2 linked regions of the Niveibacterium microcysteis genome follow. The main gene of each other region encodes a partner of the protein of the gene in region 2 in a complex. Links are inferred from orthologs where the notes say so. Each region holds a gene or a part of one and is shown on either strand. Other genes may lie near its edges. The genes, in order: JY500_RS03770 and uvrB.

Region 1 (3,212 bases), 2.5 Mb from region 2 along the record:
GGCTTCGAGCGCGATCTCGCGCGCGCCGGCGGCGACTTGCACCTGCATGAAATCCCGCACCAGCGGCAGTGAATGTCGTTTGCCGCGCCAGTCCGGCGCGATGCCCCAGCCGCCGAGCCAGGCGCGCGTGCCGCGCACGCCGGCCAGCGCCACCGCCATCGGCGTCTTGCCGTCGAACCAGACGCAGGATCGGTCGAGGTCGATACTGCCCAGCAACATGTGACGCTGCAGCATCGCCGCATCGAACTGGAATGGGACGAAGTAGCCGCGGTAGGCCTCGTTCCAGACCGCGAGCAGGGCCTCGGCGCCGAGCGTGCTGGCGGTGGCCCGCGTGAAGGGGTGGTCGGTGGTGTTCATGGCGAGCAAGGGTAGCGCCGTCGGCCCGCCTTGTCCCGCAACAGTGGGGCTGTGGCGGGCCGGTACAATGTCGGCTTTCCTGCCCGGCCGTGCCCCATGACTTCGCTTCTCGACAACCTCAACCCCGAACAGCTCGCCGCCGTGACGCTGCCGCCGCAGCCGGCGCTGATTCTTGCCGGGGCCGGCTCGGGCAAGACGCGGGTGCTGACCACACGCATCGCCTGGTTGATCTCCACCGGTCAGACCACGCCGCACGGCCTCCTGGCGGTGACCTTCACCAACAAGGCGGCGAGGGAGATGCTCGCGCGCCTGTCGGCAATGTTGCCGATCAATACCCGCGGCATGTGGATCGGCACCTTCCACGGCCTGTGCAACCGGCTGCTGCGCGCGCACTACCGCGACGCCGGCCTGCCGGAGACCTTCCAGATTCTTGATTCCGCCGACCAGCTCGCAGCGATCAAGCGGCTGTTGAAGGCGCTCAACGTGGATGACGAAAAGTATCCGCCGCGCGATCTGCAGCACTTCATCAACGGCAACAAGGAGGCCGGCGTGCGCGCAGACGCCGCCGAGGCCTGGGACGACTGGACGCGCAAAAAGGTCGCGCTGTACGCCGAGTACGAACGCCAGTGCCAGAAGGAGGGCGTGGTCGACTTCGCCGAACTGCTGCTGCGCGCCTACGAGTTGCTGACCCGTAATGAACCGCTGCGTGCGCATTACCAGAGCCGCTTCCGCCACATCCTGGTCGACGAGTTCCAGGATACGAACCGCCTGCAGTACCTGTGGCTGAAGTTGCTGGCGGGCCACGGTGGCGCCGAGCCGGCAGCGGTGTTCGCGGTGGGCGACGACGACCAGTCGATCTACGCTTTCCGCGGCGCGGACGTCGGCAACATGCGCGACTTCGAGCGCGAGTTCGCGGTGAAGAGCGTGATCCGGCTGGAGCAGAACTACCGCTCGCACGGCAACATCCTCGACGCGGCCAACGCGATCATCGCGAACAACAGCCGCCGCCTGGGCAAGAACCTGTGGACCGAGGCCGGCGCGGGCGAGCCGATCCGGCTGTACGAGGCGCTGACCGACATGGACGAGGCGCGCTGGATCGTGGAAGAGATCCAATCGCTGATCAGAGACGGCGCGGCGCGATCCGACATCGCGCTGCTTTACCGCAGCAACGCGCAGTCGCGGGTGCTGGAGCACCAGCTCTTTTCCACCGGCATTCCGTACCGGGTATACGGCGGCCTGCGCTTCTTTGAGCGGCAGGAGATCAAGCATGCGCTGGCCTACCTGCGGCTGATCGCGAATGCGGACGACGACACCGCGTTTGCACGCGTGGTGAACTTCCCCACGCGGGGGATTGGCGCCCGCTCGCTGGAATTGCTCGCCGACTCGGCGCGCACCTACAACACCAGCCTCTACGCCACGGTGCCGCATCTGGCCGGGCGGCCGGCGGCCTCGCTCGCGGTGTTCGTGCGCCTGATTGAAGACATGCGACAGGCCACGCGCGATCTGCCGCTGCCGGAAGTGATCGACCATGTGCTGGAACACTCCGGCCTGCGCGCGCACTACCGCGCCGAGCGTGAAGGCGAAGAGCGTCTCGCCAACCTCGATGAACTGCTGAACGCCGGCGCGAACTTCATTTCGGAAGCCGAAGACCCGACGCTCACGGGCTTCCTCGCTCATGCCTCGCTTGAGGCCGGCGAGCACCAGGCCGATGCCGGGCAGGAGGCGATCCAGCTGATGACGGTGCACGCGGCCAAGGGCCTGGAGTTCGACGCGGTCTTCCTCACCGGGGTTGAGGAAGGGCTGTTCCCGCACGAGAACAGCATCCAGGAAACCGACGGCCTCGAAGAAGAACGACGCCTGATGTACGTCGCGGTCACCCGCGCGAGAAAGCGGCTCTACCTCACGCTGGCGCAAAGCCGCATGCTGCACGGGCAGACCCGCTACTCGCTGAAGTCGCGCTTCATCGACGAGATCCCGCCGCAGCTGATCAAGTGGCTCACGCCACGGCAGGCGGCTGCGCGTTACTACGAGCCGTCGCAGGAATCGGCACACCGCACCCCGCCGCGCGCGTCGTCAGTGCCCTCGCGTGATCTGGGGGGATTCCGCATTGGCCAGCTGGTGCGGCATGCGAAGTTCGGCGAAGGCGTGATCGTCTCCGCCGAAGGCAGCGGGGGCGATGCGAAAGTGCAGATCAACTTCGGCGGTGCGCACGGCATCAAATGGCTGATGCTGGCGATGGCAAAGCTCGAAGCCGCGTAGCGCTGCGCCAACCAATGAAAAGGCCACCTTGCGGTGGCCTTTTGCGTTTCAGCACGGTTGCGGTGCTTACTTGTCCTTGTCCGACTTGACGGTGTTCGCCCAGTCGTTGAATTCCTTGATCGCAGCATTGCCCGCTTCGACTTCGGCCTTGTAAAGCTCGGCGATTTTGTTGCCGGCGGCCTGGCGGTCGGCGATGTAAGCCGACATGCAGGCCTTGTAGGCGTCGAAAGCCTTGTTGTAGCTCTTGATCTGCGCGGTGGAGGGCTCCATGCCCAGCGGGCTCGGCTGCTTGCACTCGTGCTTGGGCGGCGGATTGATGGTGACCGGGTCGGCGTGGGCGATGGTGGCCGACAGTGCCAGCGCGGTCGCGGCGATCAGGCGGATGTTCACGGGTGTCTCCTTGTGAGAGCGAAAAACTGCATCCTACTCCGGCCACCGGGGGCGGAACTTGCGCCAGGTCGGCAACTGATTGTGTCGAGGCGACCTGTCAGCTGCCGCTGCGTGCCCGCTCGCGCCATGCGGCTGGCGTCATGCCGTACCAGTCGCGAAAGGCGTGATTGAACGAGCTTTGCTCGCGGTAACCGAGCAGGAAGGCG
Region 2 (3,274 bases):
GACGAAGCGCCCGCGCGTCGCCGTCGCCAACGGCCGGCGCGCCCGGTCGTCGCCGACGAGCCGCTGCAGCAAGTCGAAACGCGCAACGAGTAAACCAGCTCGGGCCGCACAAACCAAAACGCCCCGCTGTCCTCTGGTCAGCGGGGCGTTCTCATTTGAGGTCGGCACCGCAGCGCCGGTAGCCGACGCACCTACACCTTGCCCGCCTTGATGGCCGCCAACATGGCCACCACACCGTCTTCGCACAGATCGAGCACATGCTCGAAACCCGCGTCACCGCCGTAGTAGGGGTCGGGCACGTCAAGACCCACGCCGTCGGCGATGAAATCCCGGAACAAGTGCAGCTTGCCCGCATGCTCCGGCGGACAGAGTCGTTTCATGTGGGCGAGATGGCCGCGATCCATCGCAACCAGCAAGTCGAATACCTCGAAATCCGCCGCAGCCAGCTTGCGCGCACGCAATTTGCCAAGCTCGTAGCCACGCCGTTTGGCCGCGCGTTGCGAACGCGGATCAGGCGCCTCGCCAGCATGCATGCCCTGAATCCCGGCCGAGTCCACTTCGACGTCGGCGCCCGATGCCGCGATCATGGCCCTCGCTACCCCCTCTGCGGTGGGGGAGCGGCAGATGTTTCCAGTACAGATGAACAGTACGCGCTTCATGCTCTGAGTTTTTCTCGTTGTTGTCTTCGTATTGCCGGCCGCCCACCGCACAGGCGGATCGAAGCCGAGAGTGAATCAGGGTGTGCCGTGCTGATCGGCACCAAAGGCGCGCTGGCGCAGCCGGAACAGTTCATCTCGCGCAGCGGCCGCCTTCTCGAACTCCAGGTTTCGCGCGTGCTCAAGCATGTCCTTCTCCAGTTTCTTGATCGCCTTGGCCAGCGCCTTTTCGTCCATCAACGCATAGTCGGCATCGGCCTCGGCGACCTTGAGGGCCTTGCCGGCCTCCGCTTCGTGATAGACGCCATCGATGATGTCCTTGATTCGCTTGTGCACGGACTTCGGCACGATGCCGTTAGCCTCGTTGTGCGCGATCTGCTTGGCGCGACGGCGCTCCGTTTCGCCCATCGCGGCCCGCATCGAATCGGTGATACGGTCGGCGTAGAGGATCGCTGTGCCGTGCAAATGGCGCGCCGCGCGGCCAATCGTCTGGATCAGGCTGCGCTCGGAACGCAGGAAGCCTTCCTTGTCTGCGTCGAGGATCGCGACCAGCGAGACCTCAGGGATATCCAGCCCCTCGCGCAGCAGATTGATGCCGATGAGCACATCGAACTCGCCCAGGCGCAGATCGCGGATGATCTCGACCCGCTCGACCGTATCGATATCGGAGTGCAGGTAGCGCACCCGGATGCCGTTCTCGCCGAGGTAATCGGTCAGCTCCTCGGCCAGCCGCTTGGTCAGCACGGTGACGAGCACACGCTCCTCCACCGCGGTGCGCTTGCGGATCTCAGTCAGCAAGTCGTCGACCTGCGTAATCGCCGGCCGGACGTCGATCACCGGGTCGACCAGACCAGTCGGTCGCACCACCTGCTCCACCACCTGTCCTTGATGCTGCTCTTCATAGGCCGCTGGCGTCGCGGAGACAAAGATCGTCTGCGGCATCAGGCGTTCGAACTCCTCGAACTTCAGCGGTCGGTTGTCGACCGCCGAGGGCAGCCGGAAGCCGTAGCCCACCAGGTTCTCCTTGCGCGCCCGGTCACCCTTGAACATGCCGCCCACCTGCGGAATCGCCACATGCGATTCGTCGATGAACATCAGCGCATCGCGCGGCAGGTAGTCGATCAGCGTCGGCGGCGGCTCGCCGGGCGCACGACCGGAGAGATGCCGCGAGTAGTTCTCGATGCCCTTGCAGAAACCCACCTCAGTCAGCATCTCCAGATCGAAGCGGGTGCGCTGCTCGATGCGCTGCGCTTCGACCAGCTTGTTCTCACGCACATAGAAGTCGATGCGCTCACGCAACTCCTCCTTGATGCCCTCGATCGCCTTGAGCACTGTCGCACGCGGCGTCACGTAGTGGCTGGATGGGAATACCGTAAAGCGGCCAAGCTTCTGCTTCAGATGCCCGGTCAAGGGGTCGAACAGCGTGATGTGCTCGATCTCATCGTCGAACAACTCCAGCCGCACCGCCATTTCGGCGTTTTCGGCCGGGAAGATGTCGATCACATCACCGCGCACGCGGAAGGTGCCGCGTTTGAAATCCAGGTCCGAACGCGAGTACTGCATGCCAACCAAGCGCTGCACGACATCGCGTTGCGGCATCTTCTCGCCCTCGCGCAGGTGCAGGATCATCGAGTGGTAGTCCACCGGGTCGCCGATACCGTAGATGCAGGACACGGTCGCGACGATCACCACATCCCTCCGCTCCAGCAGGCTCTTGGTCGCCGACAGCCGCATCTGTTCGATGTGCTCGTTGATCGCCGAATCCTTCTCGATGAAGAGATCGCGGCTCGGCACATAGGCCTCGGGCTGATAGTAGTCGTAGTAGGAAACGAAGTACTCGACCGCGTTCTCGGGGAAGAATTCGCGGAACTCGGCGTAAAGCTGCGCGGCGAGCGTCTTGTTCGGCGCCAGCACCAGCGCGGGTTTGCCAGTGCGCGCGATGACGTTGGCCATCGTGTAAGTCTTGCCCGAGCCGGTAACGCCGAGCAAGGTCTGGTACATCAGCCCGTCCTCGACCCCTTCGGTCAGCTTTGCGATCGCGGTGGGCTGGTCCCCAGCGGGCGGAAACGGCTGATGCAGGCGGAACGGACTTCCAGGAAATTCGACGATCACAAGGGCGCTCCGGAAAACTGGCCGAACCTTGGATTGTATGCCGCATCGCAAGTTCGGCCGCGGCTTGTTTCGGCGAGCCGGCAGGACGGCGCCCATCCGTTTACAATCCCGCCCCTGAATTGACCCGCCGGCACGCCACGAGCGTCGCGGCCCACAACAGGAATCCCACAGCATGAGACGCGAACTTGCGATCGAATTCACCCGCGTAACCGAAGCCGCCGCCCTCGCCGGCTACAAATGGCTTGGCCGCGGCGACAAGAACAAGGCCGACGGCGCTGCCGTCGAGGCGATGCGCTTCGTGCTGAACCAGATCCAGATCGACGGCGAGATCGTTATCGGCGAGGGCGAGATCGACGAGGCCCCCATGCTCTACATCGGCGAACACGTCGGTCGTGGCGGCGACGGCGTGGATATCGCGGTCGACCCGATCGATGGCACCCGCATGACCGCAATGGGCCAGAACAACGCGGTAGCGGTGCTGGCCGCGGGCGACAAGGGCAGCTTCA

The links.
Region 1: the proteins of uvrB (region 2) and JY500_RS03770 are in contact, whole or in part, in a crystal structure (PDB 7EGT), measured with the Thermus thermophilus proteins. The link is inferred for Niveibacterium microcysteis from one-to-one orthologs. Residues at the interface, in WP_096411307.1 of Thermus thermophilus: Glu23, Leu25, Arg26, Asp27, Gly28, Glu29, Arg30, Phe31, Arg55, Glu326, Asp327, Phe328, Glu379, Ser382, Gln383, His398, Gly400, Arg401; in WP_096412145.1 of Thermus thermophilus: His654, Arg656, Phe657, Gln666, Asp668, Glu669, Lys680, Arg681, Leu682, Ser683, Lys685, Tyr686, Ala687.

What each region holds. Positions count from the first base shown.
Region 1 is NZ_CP071060.1:808,274-811,485, forward strand. Bases 139-3,034 are described here. They hold JY500_RS03770 (UvrD-helicase domain-containing protein), read left to right. Parts: upstream 139-453; coding sequence 454-2,616; downstream 2,617-3,034. Other genes in these bases: JY500_RS03765 (GNAT family N-acetyltransferase), read right to left, coding at 139-357; JY500_RS03775 (hypothetical protein), read right to left, coding at 2,683-3,006. Outside these bases: more of JY500_RS03765, read right to left, coding at 1-138; JY500_RS03780 (AraC family transcriptional regulator), read right to left, coding at 3,104-3,212. UniProt on the Escherichia coli protein: A helicase with DNA-dependent ATPase activity. Unwinds DNA duplexes with 3'-5' polarity. Translocates on single-stranded DNA with 3'-5' polarity. Initiates unwinding more efficiently from a nicked substrate than double-stranded DNA.
Region 2 is NZ_CP071060.1:3,312,104-3,315,377, forward strand. What follows is about bases 251-3,208. They hold uvrB (excinuclease ABC subunit UvrB), read right to left. Parts: upstream 2,766-3,208; coding sequence 735-2,765; downstream 251-734. Other genes in these bases: JY500_RS15000 (low molecular weight protein-tyrosine-phosphatase), read right to left, coding at 251-659; glpX (class II fructose-bisphosphatase), read left to right, coding at 2,941-3,208. Outside these bases: JY500_RS14995 (Rne/Rng family ribonuclease), read left to right, coding at 1-93; more of JY500_RS15000, read right to left, coding at 192-250; more of glpX, read left to right, coding at 3,209-3,274. UniProt on the Escherichia coli protein: The UvrABC repair system catalyzes the recognition and processing of DNA lesions. A damage recognition complex composed of 2 UvrA and 2 UvrB subunits scans DNA for abnormalities.